DNA from 4 places in the Streptomyces sp. NPDC048331 genome. Region 1 is predicted to be linked to each of the others. Evidence: riboswitches for the same ligand, from Rfam matches in the RefSeq annotation. Region 1 holds a riboswitch; each other region holds the start of a gene.
What was found. Region 1 has a riboswitch for cobalamin ahead of ACGFYY_RS04620 (CoA-acylating methylmalonate-semialdehyde dehydrogenase). Riboswitches for the same ligand answer to the same signal wherever they lie in the genome.

Region 1 (4,890 bases):
TGGCGGCCATCGGCCCGCCCATGTGTCCGAGCCCGATGAATGCGACGGTAGTGCTCACCAGACGACCTCCTGCGACGAAGTGGCCGCGACGAGCCCGAGCTCGTTCGCGTCGAGCGGGGCGAAGTACCGGTCCACGTCCGCCGGGGTGACGTCCTCAAGCGCGGCCGGAGACCAGCGCGGGTTCCGGTCCTTGTCGATGACCTGGGCCCGGATGCCCTCCACCAGGTCGAGCGAAGACAGTGCCGCGCAGGAGATGCGGTACTCCTGCTCCAGCACCCGCTCCAGCGGGCCGAGCCGGCGGGCGGCGCGCAGCGCGGCCAGGGTGACCTTGACCGCCGTCGGCGACTTGGACAGCAGGGTGCCCACCGCGTCCTTCGCGGCGGACGGGCCCGAGGCCAGGAGCCGGGCCACGATCTCCTCGGCGGTGTCGGCGGCATAGCAGCGGTCGATCCACTCGGCGCGCGCGGGAACGAGGGTCCCTGCGGGAGGCGCTTGCACGTGCCGCTCCAGCACTTCGTGTACGGATTCCACGGCCAGCTCCCGGGACAGCGCGGGCAGCGCCTGTGCCGGGACGAAGTGGTCGGCGAGCCCGCACAGCAGCGCGTCCGCGGCACCGACCGGAGCTCCGGTGAGTGCCAGGTGGGTGCCGAGCTCTCCCGGAGCCAGGGCGAGGAGGTAGGTGCCTCCGACGTCGGGGACGAAGCCGATGCCGGTCTCCGGCATGGCGATCTTGGAGCGTTCGGTGACGATCCGGACGCTGCCGTGGGCCGAGACGCCGACTCCACCGCCCATGACGATGCCGTCCATGAGCGCGACGTAGGGCTTCGGGTAGCGGGCGATCAGCGCGTTGAGGCGGTACTCGTCCCGCCAGAAGTCCGCCGAGGCGGTGCCGCCGGTGCGGGCGTCGTCGTAGATCGCCCGGATGTCCCCGCCCGCGCACAGGCCCCGGTCCCCGGCGCCCTCGATGACGACGAGGGCGACGGCGGGGTCCTCGGCCCAGGCCGTGAGGGCCTGCTCGATGCGGAGCACCATGGGGTGGCTGAGGGCGTTGAGTGCCTTGGGGCGGTTGAGGGTGATGTACGCGGCGTGGCCCTCGGTGCGCAGGAGGACATGGTCGCGGTCTTCAGGGGCTTCGTGTGTCATCGCAGGGTCTCCGTGAGTCCGCGCGCGACGATGACGCGCATGACCTCGTTGGTGCCTTCCAGGATCTGGTGGACCCTTAGGTCGCGGACGATCTTCTCGATGCCGTACTCGCTGAGGTACCCGTAGCCGCCGTGAAGCTGGAGGGCCGCGTCGGCCACCGTGTACCCGGTGTCGGTGGCGAACCGCTTGGCCATCGCGCACAGGCGCGGCGCCAGCGGATCCCCGGTGTCCAGTGCCTCGGCGGCCTGCCGGACCAGCGCGCGGGCGGCGGCCAGTTCGGTGGCCATGTCGGCCAGACGGAACTGGAGCGCCTGCGCGTCCAGGAGTCGGCTGCCGAAGGCCTCACGGTCGGCCAGGTAAGACAGGCTCCGGTCGAGGGCGCTCTGGGCTCCGCCGAGCGAGCAGGCGGCGATGCCGAGGCGGCCGCCGTTGAGGCCGTTCATGGCGATGCGGAAGCCGTCGCCCTCCGCGCCGAGACGCCGATCGGAAGGGATCCGGACGCCGTCGAGGATCACCTGGCGGGTCGGCTGGGCGTTCCAGCCCATCTTCCGCTCGTTGGGACCGAAGGAGACGCCCGGGTCCTCGCGCTCGACGACGAAGGCGGAGATCCCGCCCGGGCCCGGCTCGCCGGTCCGGGCCATGACCACGTAGACGTCCGAGGTGCCGGCACCGGAGATGAATTGCTTGACGCCGGTGAGCACGTAGTGGTCGCCCTGGCGTTCGGCGCGGGTGCGCAGCGCGGCGGCGTCCGAGCCCGCGCCCGGTTCGGTCAGGCAGTAGCTGCCCAGGGTCGCCGCGGAACAGAGTCCGGGCAGCCAGCGGGCGCGCTGGCCTTCGTCTCCGTAGCGGTCGATCATCCAGGCGACCATGTTGTGGATGGAGAGGTAGCCGGCGATGGACGGGCAGCCCGTCGCGAGGGTCTCGAAGACGAGCACGCCGTCGCTGCGGGAGAGGCCGGAGCCGCCGTGTTCCTCGCGGACGTACACGCCAGCGAGACCGAGTGCGGCCGCGCGGCGGATGACGTCGACGGGGAAGTGCTTGTCCTGGTCCCAGGCCACGGCATGGGGGGCGAGCTGCTCCTGGGCGAAGTCGAGGGTGACCTCGGCGAGGGCGAGCTGGTCCTCGGTGAGGGTGGTGGTCACGGCGCTCACCCCATCGTCGGGATGGTGAAGCTCGCGCCCTCCTTGACCCCGGAGGGCCAGCGCGAGGTGACGGTCTTGGTACGGGTGTAGAAGCGGATCGAGTCAGGGCCATGCTGGTTGAGGTCGCCGAAGCCGGAGCGCTTCCAGCCGCCGAAGGTGTGGTAGGCGACGGGCACCGGGATGGGCACGTTGACGCCGACCATGCCCGCACCCACCCGGCGGGTGAACTCGCGGGCGGTGTCCCCGTCCCGGGTGAAGATGGCAACGCCGTTGCCGTACGGGTGCTCGCTCGGCAGGTGCAGCGCCTCCTCGAAGTCGGCGGCGCGGACCACGGACAGGACGGGGCCGAAGATCTCCTCCCGGTAGACGCGCATCTGCGGGGAGACCCGGTCGAAGAGGGAGGCACCGGCGAAGAAGCCGTCCTCGTGACCGTCCAGGGTGAAGCTCCTGCCGTCGACGACGAGCTCGGCGCCCTCGTTGACGCCGATGTCGACGTAGCGGCGCACCCGGTCGAGGGCGTCCCGGCTGACCAAGGGGCCGAAGTCCGCGTCCGGGTCGTCGGAGCGCCCGATCTTCAGGGTCGCGATGCGGTCCTTGAGCGCGGCGACCAGCCGGTCGGCTGTGTCCTCGCCCACCGGTACGGCGACGGCGATGGCCATGCAGCGTTCGCCGGCGGAGCCGTAGCCGGCGCCAATCAGGGCGTCCACGGCCTGGTCGAGGTCCGCGTCCGGCATCACGATCATGTGGTTCTTCGCTCCGCCGAAGCACTGCGCCCGCTTCCCGTGGGCGGCAGCGGTGGCGTAGATGTGCGCGGCGATCGGCGTGGAGCCGACGAAACCGAGTGCCTGGACGCGGGGGTCCTCGAGGAGGGTGTCCACGGCTTCCTTCCCGCCATTGACGACGTTCAGGACGCCCGGCGGCAGACCGGCCTCCAGGAACAGCTCCGCGAGGCGCAGCGGTACGGACGGGTCGCGCTCGGAGGGCTTGAGGATGAACGCGTTGCCACAGGCCAGGGCAGGCGCGGCCTGCCAGAGGGGAATCATGGCGGGGAAGTTGAACGGGGTGATGCCGGCGACGACACCGAGCGGGGATCGCAAGGAGTGCACGTCGATGCCGGTGCCCGCGTTGTCCGTGAACTCGCCCTTGAGCAGGTGCGGGATACCTGCTGCGAACTCGACAACCTCCAGGCCGCGTTGCAGGTCGCCGTGGGCGTCGGCGACGGTCTTGCCGTGCTCGGCCGACAACAGCCGGGCCAGGTTCTCGCGTTCACCCTCGACGAGCTGGAGGAAGCGCAGCATGACGCGGGCGCGGCGCTGGGGGTTCCACTGCCCCCATTCGGCCTGCGCCTCCTCGGCGTTGGCGATGGCGGCCTCGGTGTCGGCGCGCCCGGCGAGCGGGACCCGGGCCTGGACGGCGCCGGTGTTGGGGTCGTACACATCGGCGAAGAGCCCGGAGGTGCCGGTGGTGTGCTTTCCGCCGATGAAATGGGTGAGTTCACGGACCATGGGTGCCTGCTCTCGTCAGGTTGGATCCGGGGATGGCACGGCAGGCCGGCGGACTGCACCCGGGTGTGGGTGCGCCGCTGCGGGGAAGCCGTGAGAACTACGAGCGCGCGAAATCGGTGTGTGCGTGCTCCGCCGGATCACCAGGGTCGTGGGTACAAACCGGTGCCATGCGTGTCTGCTCCATCCTCGTGGACAACACGGAACAATCCGCGGCCGGTATCCTGACTCCCGGATCCCCGCGCGCCGCCCGCCTTCCCGACAGACCTCGTCAGTGGCGTGTGGATGGCAGCACACTCCCCGGTCACAGTGGCGGGACCGTGCCGGTTTCTCACCGGCTTCCCTGCACCGCGGACCTTGTGCCACGAACATATAGTTGGACGTCCTAGTAAGTCCAGACCCACCACTCGGGCGGGCCTAGAGTCGTGGCATGCGCATCGTCTCCCTGCTCCCCGCGGCCACGGACATCGTGGCGGACCTCGGACTGGCCGCTGACCTGGTCGGGCGCACCCACGAATGCGACTGGCCGCCCGCGGCGGTCGCGTCGGTGCCCGTCGTCACCCGCGCCGAATTCGACGCGGACGCACTCAGCAGCCGGGAGATCTCCGCCGCGGTCGGTGGCGCGGCGCACAGCGGCTCGTCGCTCTACACCTTGGACACGGAGGCACTGGCCGCGCTCGCCCCCGACGTCCTGCTCACCCAAGACCTCTGCCGGGTCTGCGCGGTTTCCTACGAGAGCGTCTCCCGGGCGGTGCGCCTCATGGATGCCGGACCTCGCGTGCTGAGCCTGGAACCGCGAACCCTGGACGACGTCTTGGACTGCCTCGTCACTGTGGGCGACCTGCTGGGAGTCCGGGACACGGCCGAGCGCCGACGCACAGAGCTGCTCGGCCGGCTCGCCGGTGTCCGGCGCGCCGTGGCGGGCCGGCCGAGGCCGCGGGTAGTGGCCATCGAGTGGCTCGACCCGCTGTGGCCGGCCGGACACTGGGTACCGGAGCAGATCACGTACGCGGGAGGGAAGCCACTGCTGGCCGCGCCCGGGGAGCACACCAGGCCGATGACGTGGGATGCGGTACGCGCCGCGCGCCCGGACGTCATCCTGG
Region 2 (4,890 bases), on a different contig from region 1:
GAGCCCGGCCTCTTCTTCGCCGTCAACTCCCCCGGCGGGGTCATCGGCACCACGGTCGAATCCGCCTCCCAGGCGGTGGGCAACTTCGGTTTCGCCATCCCCCCGGAGGCGCTCGCCCAAGCCGCCAAGGACGTCGAGGAAGCCACGTTGCTCTCCCGCACCGGCGGTGCTCCGACCTTCGCACTCGGAATGTCGGAGATCTTCTCCGCCGTGGCCGGCGGCGCCGGCATGAAGGCGTTCTGGTATCACTTCGCCATCATGTTCGAGGCGCTCTTCATCCTGACGACGCTCGACGCGGGCACCCGCGTGGGCCGGTTCATGCTCCAGGACACCCTCGGCAACGTGCACAAGTCCTTCAAGGACGTCAGCTGGAAGCCCGGCGTATGGTTCGCGAGCGCGATCGTCGTCGCCGGCTGGGGCTACTTCCTGTGGGTCGGCATCAAGGACCCGCTCGGCGGCATCAACCAGCTCTTCCCGCTCTTCGGCATCGCCAACCAGTTGCTCGCGGCGGTCGCGCTGGCCGTCTGCACCACGCTGCTGATCAAGTCCGGTCGACTCAAGTGGGCCTGGGTGACGGGCGTTCCGCTGGTCTGGGACGCCACGGTGACCCTCACCGCGAGCTACCAGAAGATCTTCTCCGAGGACGTGAAGGTCGGCTTCTTCGCCCAGCGCGACAAGTACCAGGCCGGAATCGACGCCGACAAGGTCCTGCCGCCCGCCAAGAACATGGGCGACATGCACACCGTGGTCACCAACGCCACGGTCGACGGCGTCCTGTGCGCCCTCTTCGCCCTCCTGATCATCGTGGTCCTGGCGGACGCGGCCCGGACCTGCCTCAAGGCCGTCCGCGACCCGGGGTCGGCGACCCTCTCCGAGACCCCGTGGACCGAGTCGAAGATCGTCGCCCCGGCCGGGCTGATCGCGACCGCCGAGGAGCGTGCGGAGCTCGCGGCGGCGGGGCCGGACGCGACCGGCGGACACGTCAAGGAGCCGGTGGCGTGAGCACCGTACGGAGCGTGCTGGCCAGGGCTCGGTTCTACGTACGGGAGTTCTCCGGGGAGGCCGCGTACGACCGGTACGTGGCCCACGCCCGCTCCCACGACCCGCACGCGGAGGTCCTCACCCGCCGCGCCTTCGAACGCGCCCGTACGGACGCCCGCGAGGCGGATCCCCGCGAGGGCTTCCGCTGCTGCTGAACCTCGCGAAGGGGCCCCACCGCACGACGCGGTGGGGCCCCTTCGGCGTTCCTCAGCGCACCCAGTCCTTGAGGGGCTCGGTCGGGAGGGTGATGCCGACGGGATCGGGGAGGCGGACCTCCTTGCCGAAGGGAACGGTGCGGACGGTCTCGTAACGGTGGCCGTCCGGGTCGCTGTGGACGAGGACCTGGCATTCGAGCCGGTCGACGAGCAGATAGACAGGGATACCCGTCGACGCGTACGCGCGTGGCTTCTCGATCCGGTCGCGCCGCTCGGTGTCGGAGTCCCACGAGGTCACCTCGACAGCCATCAGGACGGGCCCGGGATTCGCCCAGTCGCCCTGGCCGACGAAGGCGTCCTCATGCGCCAGGACGCCGTCCGGGATGGCACGGCCCTCCCGGTACTGCTCCACCTTGATCCCCTGCCCGGCATGCAGCCATAGGTCCGGGTGATGCTGCATGCAGATCCGGCTCAGCCACACAATGATCCGCCCGTGATCCCCGTCCGGCACTGCCTTGCTCCTGATGACCCCGTCGATGAATTCCAACCGCAGCCCTTCGACCTCTCTGGCGCCTATACGCGCGAGGGTCTCGAACTCCTCGGTCAGCATGTGGGGGCGGTCGGCCATCACGGTCATGCCTCGCTCACCTTCCTCGACGGTGCTGTCCTCGACGATAGCGCCGCACCCCGACACCCGTCCTGCACACTCGACCGCATGGACATGGTGATCAGAACGGCGCTGCCCGCCGAGTACGCGGAGCTGGGTGAGATCACGGCGGGGGCCTACCTCGCCGACGGGCATCTGGACTTCAACGAGGACGACGGCTACCTGAACGTGCTGCGCGACGTGGCCGGCCGGGCCGTCCAGGGCGAGGTGCTCGTCGCCGTACGGGACGAACGGCTGCTGGGCGGTGTGACCTTCGCCGCCCCGGGCAGTGCGCTCGCCGACATCGCGGCCCCGGACGAGGCCGAGTTCCGGATGCTCGCGGTGGCCCGCGCGGCGCGCGGCCAGGGCGCGGGCGAGGCTCTGGTGCGTGCCTGCGTCGAGCGGGCGAGGGCTCTGGAGGGCGTGACCGGCCTGGTCCTCTCCACCCAGGGCGGCATGGCCGAGGCCCATCGGATCTACGCGCGACTGGGTTTCGTACGCACTCCGGAGCGGGACTGGGCGCCGATCGAAGGCCTGACACTCCTCACTTACCGGCTCAAGCTGTAGCCGCGCCGACACTACATGTGGGGGTTACCGCAGAGGGCCGCCCCCACATGTATGCTCATGCCTGCTGTCGCCGCAGGGGAATCCGGTGCGAATCCGGAACTGTCCCGCAACGGTATGAAGTGTCCGGCTACCGGACGCCAAGTCCGATGACCTGCCGACAGCGCGCCCGGCTCGACCGAACCGGGTGCCGATTCGTCCGGGCCTCGCGGTTGGGCCGGTGGACGCCATGCGGGGTAAGCGTTCTCGTCGCGCCCGCATGCGCCCGCTCGCGCCCCGCCCCGCCGATGACCGGGCCGAGCGAGGGAGAGCTCCCGCCGTGACCATCGCGCCTTCCGCACCGCGCGCCGAGTCCACTTCTGGCGACAACACCGAGGGCCCGGGGGCCACGCTGCTGCGTACCCTCACCGAACTGACGGCGGACCTCCCCGACACCGACCCCGGCCGGGTCGCGGCCTCCGCGCTGCGCGGCCGTAGCGCCGCCGCCGACGACGCCGAACTGCGCGGGCTGGCCACCGAGGCCGCCGCCGGCCTGATCTCCGAGGACCCGGCCTACTCCCGGCTGGCCGCCCGCCTGCTGACGCTGGCCGTCCGCGACGAGGCCGCGAGCCAGGGCTCCACCTCCTTCTCGGCCTCCGTCGAGGTCGGCCACCGCGAGGGCCTCATCGCCGACCGCACCGCCGAGTTCGTCCGTACGCACGCGAGCCGGCTCGACTCGCTCGTCGAACTGACCCTCGCCGAGGGCGCCGACGACCGCTTCGGCTTCTTCGGCCTGCGCACCCTGCACAGCCGCTACCTGCTGCGCCACCCGATCACCCGTCAGGTCATCGAGACCCCGCAGTACTTCATGCTGCGCGTGGCCTGCGGTCTGGCCGCCGACGAGAGCGTCCAGGCCGTCGAGGAAGTGGCCTCGCTGTACCGGCTGATGAGCCGTCTGGACTACCTGCCGTCCTCCCCGACGCTCTTCAACTCCGGCACCCGGCACCCGCAGATGTCCTCCTGCTACCTGCTGGACTCCCCGCTGGACGAGCTCGACTCGATCTACGACCGCTACCACCAGGTGGCCCGGCTCTCCAAGCACGCCGGTGGCATCGGCCTCTCGTACTCCCGTATCCGTGCCCGCGGTTCCCTGATCCGCGGCACCAACGGCCACTCCAACGGCATCGTGCCGTTCCTGAAGACCCTCGACGCCTCCGTCGCCGCCGTGAACCAGGGTGGCCGCCGCAAGGGCGCCGCCGCCGTCTACCTGGAGACCTGGCACGCGGACATCGAGGAGTTCCTGGAGCTCCGCGACAACACCGGTGAGGACCAGCGCCGTACGCACAACCTGAACCTGGCCCACTGGGTGCCGGACGAGTTCATGCGCCGTGTGAACGCCGACGCCGACTGGTCGCTGTTCTCCCCGGCCGACGTGCCCGAGCTGGTCGACCTGTGGGGCGACGACTTCGACGCCGCCTACCGCAAGGCCGAGGCGGACGGCCTGGCCCGCAAGACCATGCCCGCCCGCGACCTGTACGGCCGGATGATGCGTACCCTCGCGCAGACCGGCCAGGGCTGGATGACCTTCAAGGACGCCTCCAACCGCACGGCGAACCAGACCGCCGAGCCGGGCACGGTCGTGCACTCCTCGAACCTCTGCACCGAGATCATCGAGGTCACGAACGACGGCGAGACGGCCGTCTGCAACCTCGGCTCGGTCAACCTGGGCGCCTTCGTCGTGGACGGCGAGATCGACTGGGAGCGGATCGACGAGACCGTCCGCACCGCCGTGACCTTCCTCGACCGCGTGGTGGACATCAACTTCTACCCGACCGAGCAGGCCGGCCGCTCCAACGCCCGCTGGCGTCCGGTGGGTCTGGGCGCGATGGGCCTCCAGGACGTCTTCTTCAAGCTGAAGCTCCCCTTCGACTCCCCCGAGGCGAAGGCCCTGTCCACCAAGCTCTCCGAGCGCATCATGCTGGCCGCCTACGAGGCCTCGTGCGACCTCGCCGAGCGCAGCGGCCCGCTGCCGGCCTGGGAGCAGACCCGTACCGCCCGTGGTGTCCTGCACCCGGACCACTACGACGTCGAGCTGAACTGGCCCGAGCGCTGGGACGCCCTGCGCGCCCGCGTCGCCGAGACCGGCATGCGCAACTCGCTGCTGCTGGCCATCGCGCCGACGGCGACGATCGCCTCGATCGCCGGTGTGTACGAGTGCATCGAGCCGCAGGTCTCCAACCTGTTCAAGCGCGAGACGCTCAGCGGTGAGTTCCTCCAGGTGAACGGCTACCTGGTGGAGGAGCTGAAGCAGCTCGGCGTGTGGGACGCCCAGACCCGCGAGGCGCTGCGCGACTCCTCCGGCTCGGTCCAGGGATTCGGCTGGATCCCGGCCGAGGTCCGCGAGCTGTACCGCACGGCGTGGGAGATCCCGCAGCGCGGTCTGATCGACATGGCGGCGGCCCGTACGCCGTTCCTGGACCAGTCGCAGTCGCTGAACCTGTTCCT
Region 3 (4,890 bases), on a different contig from region 1:
CTCGCCGTTGTCGGTGCGGTAGCGGGTGAGGAGGGACTCGGCCAGCGCCTGGCCCGTCTCCCACGCCAGACGGGAGGGGACGGCCTTCGGGTCGACCGAGTAGAAGTTGCGGCCCGTCGGCAGGACGTTGACCAGGCCGCGCAACGGAGAGCCGGAGGGGCCCGCCGGGACGAAACGGCCGTCCAGGGCGGCGACCACGTGCGCGATCTCGTCCGTGGTGCCGGCCAGCCGCGGCACCACCTCGCGAGCCGCGAAGGTCAGGACCGCCGTCACGTCCGCGGAGTGGTCGGCCGCGACCGCGGAGACGGCCGACGGGTCCCAGTTCGCGTCCTCCATCGCCTGGACCAGCGCGCGGGCCCGGGCCTCGACCTCGTCCGCCGAGGTACGGGTGGCTTTGGACTCGTCCAGGCCGAGCGCCTCGCGCAGACCGGGCAGGGCCGCGGTGCCGCCCCAGATCTGACGGGCGCGCAGGATCGCCAGGACCAGGTTGACCCGCGACTCGCCGGTCGGCGCGCCGCCCAGGACGTGCAGGCCGTCGCGGATCTGGGCGTCCTTGACCTCGCACAGCCAGCCGTCGACGTGCAACAGGAAGTCGTCGAAGCCCTCGTCGTCCGGGCGCTCCTCCAGACCGAGGTCGTGGTGGAGCTTCGCCGCCTGGATCAGGGTCCAGATCTGGGCGCGGATGGCCGGCAGCTTCGCCGGGTCCATCGCGGAGATCTGCGCGTACTCGTCGAGGTGCTGCTCCAGGCGCGCGATGTCGCCGTACGACTCCGCGCGCGCCATCGGCGGCACCAGGTGGTCGACCAGGGTGGCGTGCACGCGGCGCTTGGCCTGCGTGCCCTCGCCCGGGTCGTTGACCAGGAACGGGTAGATCAGGGGCAGGTCGCCGAGCGCGGCATCCGGGGCGCAGGCCGCGGACAGACCGGCGTTCTTGCCCGGCAGCCACTCCAGGTTGCCGTGCTTGCCCAGGTGGATCATCGCGTCGGCGCCGAAGCCGCCGTCCTCGGCACGGGCCTGGATCCAGCGGTACGCGGCCAGGTAGTGGTGCGACGGCGGCAGGTCCGGGTCGTGGTAGATCGCGATCGGGTTCTCGCCGAAGCCGCGCGGCGGCTGGATGAGGATGAGGAGGTTCCCGCGGCGCAGGGCCGCGAGGACGATGTCACCCTCCGGGTTCGCCGAGCGGTCCACGAACATGTTGCCCGGAGCCTCGCCCCAGTGCTCGGTCACGCTGTCCCGCAGCTCGGCCGGGAGCTCCGCGAACCACCGCTTGTAGTCGGCCGCCGGGATACGGACCGGGTTGCGGGCCAACTGCTCCTCGGTCAGCCAGTCCTGGTCGTGGCCGCCGGCCTCGATCAGGGCGCGGATCAGCTCGTCACCGTCGCCCGAGACCAGACCCGGGATGTCCTCGATCGGACCGAAGTCGTAGCCGCCGGCGATGAGGGTGCGCAGCAGTTCCACGGCGCTGGCCGGGGTGTCGAGGCCGACCGCGTTGCCGATGCGCGAGTGCTTGGTCGGGTACGCGGACAGGACCAGCGCGACCTTCTTGTCGCGGCGGTCGATGTGCCGCAGGCGGGCGTGGCGTACGGCGATCCCCGCGACGCGGGCGGCCCGCTCGGGGTCGGCCACGTAGGCGGGCAGGCCGTCGTCGTCGATCTCCTTGAAGGAGAACGGGACGGTGATCAGACGGCCGTCGAACTCGGGCACCGCGACCTGCGTGGCGGCGTCCAACGGAGAGAGACCCTCGTCGTTCTCCTCCCAGGCGGCACGCGAGCCGGTCAGGCACAGGGCCTGCAGGATCGGCACGCCGAGACCGGCGAGCGCGCCCGCGTCCCAGGACTCGTCGTCGCCGCCCGCCGAGGCGGTGGCGGGCTTGGTGCCGCCGGCCGCGAGGACGGTGGTGACGACCGCGTCGGCCGACTCCAGCGCGGCGATCAACTCGGGCTCGGGGGTGCGCAGGGACGACACGTACAGGGGCAGCGCCCGGGCGTCGTGGGCCTCGATCGCGTCGCACAGGGCGTGCACGAAGGAGGTGTTCCCGCTCATCTGGTGGGCGCGGTAGTAGAGCACCGCGATCCGCGGGCCCTCGGTGCGCCGCGGAGTGCGCTCCAGCGGGCCCCAGGTGGGGGAGGCGGCGGGCGGCTCGAAGCCGTGGCCGGTGAGGAGGACGGTGTCGGAGAGGAACCGGGCCAGCTGCTCCAGGTTCGCCGGACCGCCGTGGGCGAGGTAGCCGTGGGCCTCGGCGGCGATACCGATGGGGACCGTGGAGGCCTCCATGAGCTGGGCGTCCGGAGCCTGCTCGCCGGTCAGGACCACGACCGGGCGGGTCTGGCCGGGGGCCAGGAGCAGGTCCAGGCCGTCCTGCCAGGCGCGGAGGCCGCCGAGGAGGCGTACGACGACCAGGTCGACCCCGTCGAGGAGGCCGGGGAGGTCGTCGAGGGGAAGACGGGAGGGGTTCGCGAACCGGTACGGGACGGGGCCGTCCGCCGTGTTCGCCGCGCGGGCGCTGAGCAGATCGGTGTCGGACGTCGACAGCAGCAGGATCATGCGGCGGCAGGCCTTCCTCGGGGTTTCCGCGCCCCGGGCAGTGTGAGGACAGCGGGAGTTCCTGACTCACCCCGGTCGCCGGATCGCTCCGCGGGGTTCACAGTGGCGGGACCGCGCCGGAATCTCACCGGGCTTCCTCCCATGTCGCCGTCCTCGGCGACGGCGGGCCGTGTGGTCCGCCGGAAGGTCATCTTAGGGGCGGTGCGGGTGTGGCTCCCGCCGGGGTGGACGGTGTGGCGGTGTGGCTCCCGCCCGGGTGGGCGGTGTGGCGGTGTGCGGGTGCGGCGCCGTTGCCGGGGCTCTGCCCCGGACCCCGCGCCTCAAACGCCGGCGGGGCTGGATCGGCGGTGCTCTGCCCCGGACCCCGCGCCTCAAACGCCGGCGGGGCTGGGAGTGCGGCTCGGACGATGGTGGGGGTGGGAGTGCGGCTCGGACGCCGGCGGGGCTCGGCGTGCGGCTCGGATGCCGGTGGGGGTGGGAGTGCGGGTGGGGTCTGGCCGGCGGTGGGGGCGAATGTGGCTGGTCGGGGTGGTGACGGACACAGGTCGCGGGGACCCGATCGTGGGTATGCTCGCGGCCATGCCCCAGCCCCCTTCCGCCGCATCGTCGCGCGACGAACCCGTCATACGGGAGCGCGGTGACGCCTGCCCCGGTGCGCTGCGGCTGCACGCGGCGGACGACGGGTTCCTGGCGCGGGTCCGGGTGCCCGGCGGGCTGCTCACCGTTCCGCAGGCCGAGGCGTTGGCGCTCGCCGCCGACCGTTTCGGGGACGGACACCTGGAGCTGACCTCGCGCGGCAACGTGCAACTGCGCGGACTGGCCGACGGGTGCGGCGCCGGGCTCGCCGAGCTGCTGGACGGGGCCGGGCTGCTGCCCGCGCCGAGCCATGAGCGGGTGCGGAACATCGTGACCACGCCCCTGTCCGGCCTGGACGGATCGGACGGGTCGGACCGCCCCGACGCGTCCGTCTGGGCCGTGGAGTTCGACCGGTTGCTGTGCGCGAGCCCTTGGGCGGCCGCGCTGTCCGGGCGGTTCCTCTTCGCCTTCGACGACGGCCGCGGCGACGTGGCCGCGCTCGGCCCCGACGTGACCGTGCTCGGCCGCCCCGAGGGCCGGGCGCTGGTCCGGCTCGGCCGGGCCGCCGACGCCGTGGAACTCGCCGGGCAGGACGCCCCCCGGGCGGCGCTGCTGGCCGCCCGGTACTTCCTCGACGCCGCCGCCGAAGCCGGTACCCAGGCCTGGCGGGTGGCCGAACTGCCCGCCGAACACGCGCTGGAGGAAGACGAGTTCGGTCGGCGGCTCGATGCCGCCGGAATCGCCGGCGTGGCCGTACGCGCCGTCGCGTGGCCGTACGCGCCCCCGCCCCGGCCGGGGCGGTCGGCCGGGCGGGACGGCCGCGTCACCCTGTGCGTGCTGCCCCCGCTCGGCCGGCTCGACACCGCGCAGTGGCGGGTCCTGGTGCGGGTCGCGGACGAGGAGGGGAGCGGCCGGCTGCGCGTCACCCCGTGGCGCGGCGTCGTCCTGCCGGCGGTGGGCGGGCCCGGGCCCGCCCGCATCGAGGACGCCGGATTGGTCCTCACCTCCGACAGCCCCTGGGAGACCGTCACCGCCTGTACCGGCCGGCCCGGTTGCGTGAAATCCCTCGCCGACGTACGCGCCGACGCACGGGCCGTCGCCGACCGGGCGCGCGGTCCGCTGCCCGTGCACTGGTCCGGCTGCGAGCGCCGCTGCGGGCATCCGCGCGGCACCGCCTGGGTGGACCTGGTCGCCACCGGCTCCGGATACCGGCTCGCCGCCCCCGGCCGCCCCGTACGCGACGACGTACGGCCCTCCGAACTTGCCGCGGCACTCGCGGACGCCCGCACCGACCCCGACGTAGTGAAGAAATGAGCGAGTACACCGTGTTTGAGTACGAGAAGGACGGCGCGGCCATCTACCGCCAGTCCTTTGCCACGATCCGCGCCGAAGCGGACCTCTCCGGGCTGCCCGACACGGTCGCCCAGGTCGCGGTGCGCATGATCCACGCCTGCGGAATGACCGACCTCCCGCAGGACCTCGGGTACACCCCCGAGGTCGTGCTGCGCGCCCGCGCGGCGCTGGAGGCGGGCGCGCCGATCCTGTGCGACGTGCAGATGGTCGCCAGCGGTGTCACCCGTAAGCGGCTGCCCGCCGACAACGACGTGATCTGCACGCTCTCCGACCCGGCCGTACCGGAGCTCGCCGCGAAGATGGGCACCACGCGCAGCGCCGCCGCCCTGGAGGTCTGGCGTGACCGCGGTCTGCTGGAGGGCTCGGTCGTCGCCGTCGGCAACGCGCCGACCGCCCTGTTCCGGCTGCTGGAGATGA
Region 4 (4,890 bases), on a different contig from region 1:
CGGAGGATTTGTACGGGGATCAACCCCCCGTACACATGCTGCAATCCGTGCAGGCCGTAAGACACAACAGGCCAAGCACCTACGAACCGGGATGCACGTCAGGCCCGGGGCGGTCCCTCCGCGAGGGGCCGAACGGCGGGGAGCGGGACGTCCTTGATTCGGGCGGGCGCTGGACGCCGGGCGTACGGGATCCAGACCACCGGACTCCGTGTTCCCGAGTACCCGAAGGAAGACAGCATGAGCAAGCACGTCCTGGCCCAGAACCAGTACGGCAAGGCCGAGAACCGCATCGTGAAGGTCACCCGCAAGGGCGGCGACGGTTCCTGGCACGAGATCCGTGACCTCAACGTCTCGGTCGCGCTCCGCGGTGAGTTCCGCGACGTCCACCTCACCGGCGACAACGCCAACTGCCTGCCGACCGACACCACCAAGAACACGGTGTACGCCTTCGGCAAGGAGCACGGCATCGAATCCCCCGAGGCCTTCGGCATCCAGCTCGCCAAGCACTTCGTCTCCTCGCAGCAGCCGATCCGCGAGGCCCAGATCCGCATCGAGGAGTACGCGTGGGACCGCATCCCGGTCCCCACGCGCAAGGAGCAGCACTCCTTCGTCCGCAAGGGCCAGGAGGTGCGGACCGCGCAGATCACCTACAGCGAGACGACCGGCCTCCAGGTCATCTCGGGGCTGAAGGACCTGACGGTGATGAACTCGACCAACTCCGAGTTCCACGGCTACATCAAGGACAGGTACACGACCCTGCAGGAGGCGTACGACCGCATCCTGGCGACCAAGGTCACCGCGCGCTGGGCGCACTCGGCGCTCGCCGCCGACGACGCCGGGTACGACTGGGACCAGGCGTACAAGAAGGTCCGCAAGAACATGCTGGAAGCCTTCGCGGAGACGTACTCGTACTCGCTGCAGCAGACCCTGAACCAGATGGCCGAGCGTGTGCTCGACAACTGCCCCAAGGTCAACGAGGTGCGCCTCAACCTCCCCAACAAGCACCACTTCCTCGTCGACCTGGAGCCCTTCGGCCTCAAGAACGACAACGAGGTCTACTTCGCGGCGGACCGGCCGTACGGCCTGATCGAGGGCACCATCCACCGCGACGGCGTGCAGCCGGTGATCTCGACGTCCGACTGGATCGTCGCCTGACGCGCGGGTGGTGTCGATTCGGCCCGGACCGCGTCGCGGGGTCCGGGCCGAATCGTTTCCCCTACGGCGGTCACCACTACGGCGACGGCTACGGCTCGTCCTGCGGCTGCTCGTCCTGCGGCCGGCCCACCAGGAGGTTCCAGCGCCCCGCCCGCCCGGTGAGGGTGGTCTCCGACTCCGGCCGTACGTCGAGCCGCCAGAAGGCCGCCGCGGGCAGCTCCAGGGCGTGCACCACGGCCGCGCGCACGACGGCCTGCTCGACCACCATCCGGTGCGTGCCCTCGGCCAGGCCCGCCAGCTCCGCCCCGACGCGGGCGATCAGCGCGTTCACGGACTCCCCGCCCGGCGGCGCGTACGCCGGATCGGTCAGCCAGGCGCGCACGGCCGCCGGATCCCGGCCCACCACCTCGTCCAGGGTCAGCCCGGCCCACTCACCCATGGCCGGACCGCGCAGCCCCTCGTGACCCGGGCACGGCCGCGCGTGACCGAAGCGGCCCTGACGGGCGGCCGCGTCCAGAGGGAAACTGACCAGTCGAACTCGCACCAACGGGGTCTTCATCAGGCGAGCGTAAGCGCGGTACGGTCACAAATGGTTCAATTGACCTACGACGGAACGACGGAAGCCCGGTGAGAATCCGGCACGGTCGCGCCACTGTGAAGCCTCCCCGAGGGGAGGAAAGTCAGACCCGCCACCGTCGTAGCGAGCACCACCACTGACCGGGACGCGTGTTTCCCTCTGGAGGTTCTGCCATGGCCCACACCGCCGTGCCCACGACGAACTCACCCGTCATCGCCCCCATCTCGCTCTCCGAGCTGGCCCCCTGGGCCGTGTTCGTCGGCGTCCTCATGCTCGTCCTGCTGTACTTCGTCGGCGCCGAGCAGGGTGCCACCTCCCTCTTCGAGGGGGAGACCATCCACGAGTGGCTGCACGACGGCCGCCACCTGCTCGGTTTCCCCTGCCACTGATTCCCCTGCCACCGACCGACGTCTCAGCGAGGGAACCGACGCACCATGACTTCCTCTTCTCCGGGTGGGGTCTCCCCCCGCACCCTGCTCGTCCGCGGCATGCTCGCCGGCCTGCTGGCCGGCGTGGCCGCCTTCCTCGTCGCCTACCTCCTCGGTGAGTCCAAGGTGGACGCGGCGATCGCCATCGAGGAAGCCGCCTCGGCCGGTCACGACCACGGCGAGGACGCGCCGGTCAGCCGGGCCCTCCAGGCCACGGCCGGGCTCGGCACGGGCGTCCTGCTCTACGCGGTCGCGCTCGGCGGGATCGCCGCGCTCGTCTACTGCTTCGCCCTGGGCCGCATCGGCCGCTTCGGCCCGCGCGCCACGGCCGCCCTGGTCACCGGGGCCCTGTACGTCACCGTGACGCTGGTGCCGTTCTTCAAGTACCCCGCCAATCCCCCCGCCGTGGGCGATCCCGAGACCGCCGCCCGGCGGACCGCCCTCTACCTCCTGATGGTCGCCCTGAGCGTGCTGCTGGCGGCCGGCGCGCTGATCCTCGGCCGGCGGCTCGCGCCGAGGCTCGGCAACTGGAACGCGTCGATCGTCGCCGGCGCGGCCTTCCTCCTGCTGATCGGCCTCTCGTACGCCCTGCTGCCCGGCGTCGACGAGGTCCCGGAGGGCTTCCCCGGCGCGCTGATCTGGGAGTTCCGCCTCGCGTCCCTGGCCGTCCAGACGGCTCTGTGGACGACTTTCGGCCTGGCTTTCGGTTTTCTAGCCGAACGAGCCCTTGTGCCCGCTTCCGCACCCAAGGAGGCTGTGCAGCCGACCGGTTGAGCACGAGGGGGCCCGTAGTACATGGCGACGGCGATCAGGGAATGGCGGGGCTGGACGGGCGCCGCCCCGTTCTGGCTCAACTCGTTCCTGCTGCTCCTGGCCCCCTGCTGCGCCGTCACGCTCTTCGGTCAGATCGGGATCATCGCCGCGCTGGCCGCGCTCGGCGGCCTGGCCCGCCACCTCTGGTACGGCGACTACGGCCACCCGGCCATGCATCTGGCCGGCGCGCTGATGGGGGCGGGCACGGCCGCGGTCGTCATGTGCGGCTAGGGCCTGTCTTTCGGATCAGGCCGGAGGACTGGCTCTAGGGGGTGCCTCCCGCGCAGCGGGCGGGGACGACCTGGACACGCCCGAACTCTCACCCGTTCGGGCGCAGGGGCACCACCCCGGGGATCCGGCGGGTGGACCCTTCGCGATCTGCGAAGACTCACCGATCGGGCGACGACACGCCCGTGACGCGATGTCAGTCCACCGTGTTGCACGGGGTGCCGATGGGCAGAGGAAGTGTCCACTGCTCACATGACCCCGGCCGCCCGGGCCGGACAGGAGGGAATCCCATGCCCCGCGCCAAGTGGGCCGTCGCCGCGCTGACGGTGGTTCTGTTGTCCACCGGCATCGCGGTGTTGCAACGGACCGAGGGTGCCCGGACCGCGGCCGTGACCACCGACGACGCGCTGCCGTCGCGGGCGTTGGGGCTGTCCGGCCACCGCCGGCTGGTACGGGAGCTGGAGCAGTCCGGCGAGCACGGCTCCGGCACGGGGGCCCGGTCGCCGAGGACCGAACCCGGGCCGTTGCGGGAGGTCAACGGACCTCTGCGGGCCGCGCGGCCGCTGCGGTTGCGGATCCCCAGCCTGGGCGTGGACGTGCCGCTGAACGGCGATCGCGAGGAGGTCGCCTGGGACACCGGGGGGCCCGCTCCCGGTGCGGCCGGGACCGCGGTGGTGACCGTGGAAGGGCTCCGCCTCGGCACGTTGCGGCGGGGCCGGACCATCGAGATCCCCCGCGCGGACAGCCGTACGGCCGTGTTCACCGTCGTCCGCGTCTCCCCCGGCAGGACCTCCGGCCACGAGGGCCCGCCCGGCCGGGCCCAACTGCGGTTGGTCGGCGGCGAGACCGCCGTGCTGGCCCGGCTGACCGGGCAGCGCCGCACCCACTGAGCCCACCGGCCCCGGGTGTCCTGTCAGCCGTGGGGGGTGTCTTCGTCCCCCGGTCGGGGGCTTCTCGGGGTCCGTCCGGGAGTCTCCCGGCGTGGCGGGGCACACCCCTCGCATGAACGGGAGGCACCACGCGCGTTCGGCACTGGCCAGGGCTCTGACCGTGGTCTGTGTCGTGCTGCTGTGCGTCTTCGGCGCCGGACCGGCCGGCGCCGCGGCCGCCGAGTTCCGGCCCGCCTCCGCCGTGCCCGCCGTGCCCGCCGCGCCGAGCGCGCCCGCCGAGTCCCCCGAGCCCGGCGAGGGCCCGTCGGATCCGGCCCCGGCTCCGGATCCCGAGGCTCGGACGGCCGTACGGACGATCACGCGCGGACCGACCGGCGTACGGCGGGCACCACGCGCGGTGTTTCACGTGGAACACCGCGCCGCCCCGGCGTGCGGGCCCGCCCAGGACGCGGCCGAACCGGCCCTGTCCCGGCGGACGGTGCGGAGTGTGGTGCTGCGCTGCTGAGCGGACCGAGGTCCGAACGCAGCCCCCACACCCACCTGAGCACCGTGAGGTTCCGCCATGCCCATCGACCCGTACGCCGCACTGAACGCCATGCTCCGCGCCGAGGTCACCCGGTTCTCCCCGCCGGTCCGGCAGAAGACCGAGCCGACCACGGCCACCGCCACGACCCCAGCGACGGCCACGACCGTCGAGCCCGAGAGCGAACCGCAGCGGACCGCCCCCGCGGACTCGGCCGCGTAGGACGGCGCGCGCACAGGCGCGGAGCGCCGGTTGCCCGGGCCTCTCGGCCCGGGC

Region 2: it holds a riboswitch for cobalamin, as region 1 does, so the genes downstream of both, ACGFYY_RS01745 (ribonucleoside-diphosphate reductase subunit alpha) here and ACGFYY_RS04620 (CoA-acylating methylmalonate-semialdehyde dehydrogenase) in region 1, are expected to answer to the same signal.
Region 3: it holds a riboswitch for cobalamin, as region 1 does, so the genes downstream of both, cobN (cobaltochelatase subunit CobN) here and ACGFYY_RS04620 (CoA-acylating methylmalonate-semialdehyde dehydrogenase) in region 1, are expected to answer to the same signal.
Region 4: it holds a riboswitch for cobalamin, as region 1 does, so the genes downstream of both, ACGFYY_RS18700 (CbtB domain-containing protein) here and ACGFYY_RS04620 (CoA-acylating methylmalonate-semialdehyde dehydrogenase) in region 1, are expected to answer to the same signal.

Annotation. Positions count from the first base shown of each region.
Region 1 covers NZ_JBICYT010000002.1:241,302-246,191, forward strand. Annotated here, with positions in the region: gene mmsB (3-hydroxyisobutyrate dehydrogenase) at 1-58, opposite strand, end outside; gene ACGFYY_RS04610 (enoyl-CoA hydratase/isomerase family protein) at 55-1,143, opposite strand; gene ACGFYY_RS04615 (acyl-CoA dehydrogenase family protein) at 1,140-2,294, opposite strand; gene ACGFYY_RS04620 (CoA-acylating methylmalonate-semialdehyde dehydrogenase) at 2,291-3,790, opposite strand; cobalamin riboswitch at 3,984-4,169, opposite strand; gene ACGFYY_RS04625 (cobalamin-binding protein) at 4,218-4,890, shown strand, end outside.
Region 2 covers NZ_JBICYT010000001.1:379,737-384,626, forward strand. Annotated here, with positions in the region: gene ACGFYY_RS01725 (carbon starvation CstA family protein) at 1-1,002, shown strand, start outside; gene ACGFYY_RS01730 (CstA-like transporter-associated (seleno)protein) at 999-1,196, shown strand; gene ACGFYY_RS01735 (Uma2 family endonuclease) at 1,249-1,833, opposite strand; gene ACGFYY_RS01740 (GNAT family N-acetyltransferase) at 1,912-2,409, shown strand; cobalamin riboswitch at 2,454-2,583, shown strand; gene ACGFYY_RS01745 (ribonucleoside-diphosphate reductase subunit alpha) at 2,726-4,890, shown strand, end outside.
Region 3 covers NZ_JBICYT010000018.1:42,250-47,139, forward strand. Annotated here, with positions in the region: gene cobN (cobaltochelatase subunit CobN) at 1-2,544, opposite strand, end outside; cobalamin riboswitch at 2,579-2,741, opposite strand; gene ACGFYY_RS24540 (cobalamin biosynthesis protein CobG) at 3,124-4,434, shown strand; gene ACGFYY_RS24545 (precorrin-8X methylmutase) at 4,431-4,890, shown strand, end outside.
Region 4 covers NZ_JBICYT010000011.1:226,062-230,951, reverse strand. Annotated here, with positions in the region: gene pucL (factor-independent urate hydroxylase) at 238-1,155, shown strand; gene ACGFYY_RS18705 (histidine phosphatase family protein) at 1,244-1,714, opposite strand; cobalamin riboswitch at 1,729-1,864, shown strand; gene ACGFYY_RS18700 (CbtB domain-containing protein) at 1,906-2,121, shown strand; gene ACGFYY_RS18695 (CbtA family protein) at 2,167-2,934, shown strand; gene ACGFYY_RS18690 (hypothetical protein) at 2,956-3,204, shown strand; gene ACGFYY_RS18685 (hypothetical protein) at 3,492-4,091, shown strand; gene ACGFYY_RS18680 (hypothetical protein) at 4,204-4,596, shown strand; gene ACGFYY_RS18675 (hypothetical protein) at 4,654-4,836, shown strand.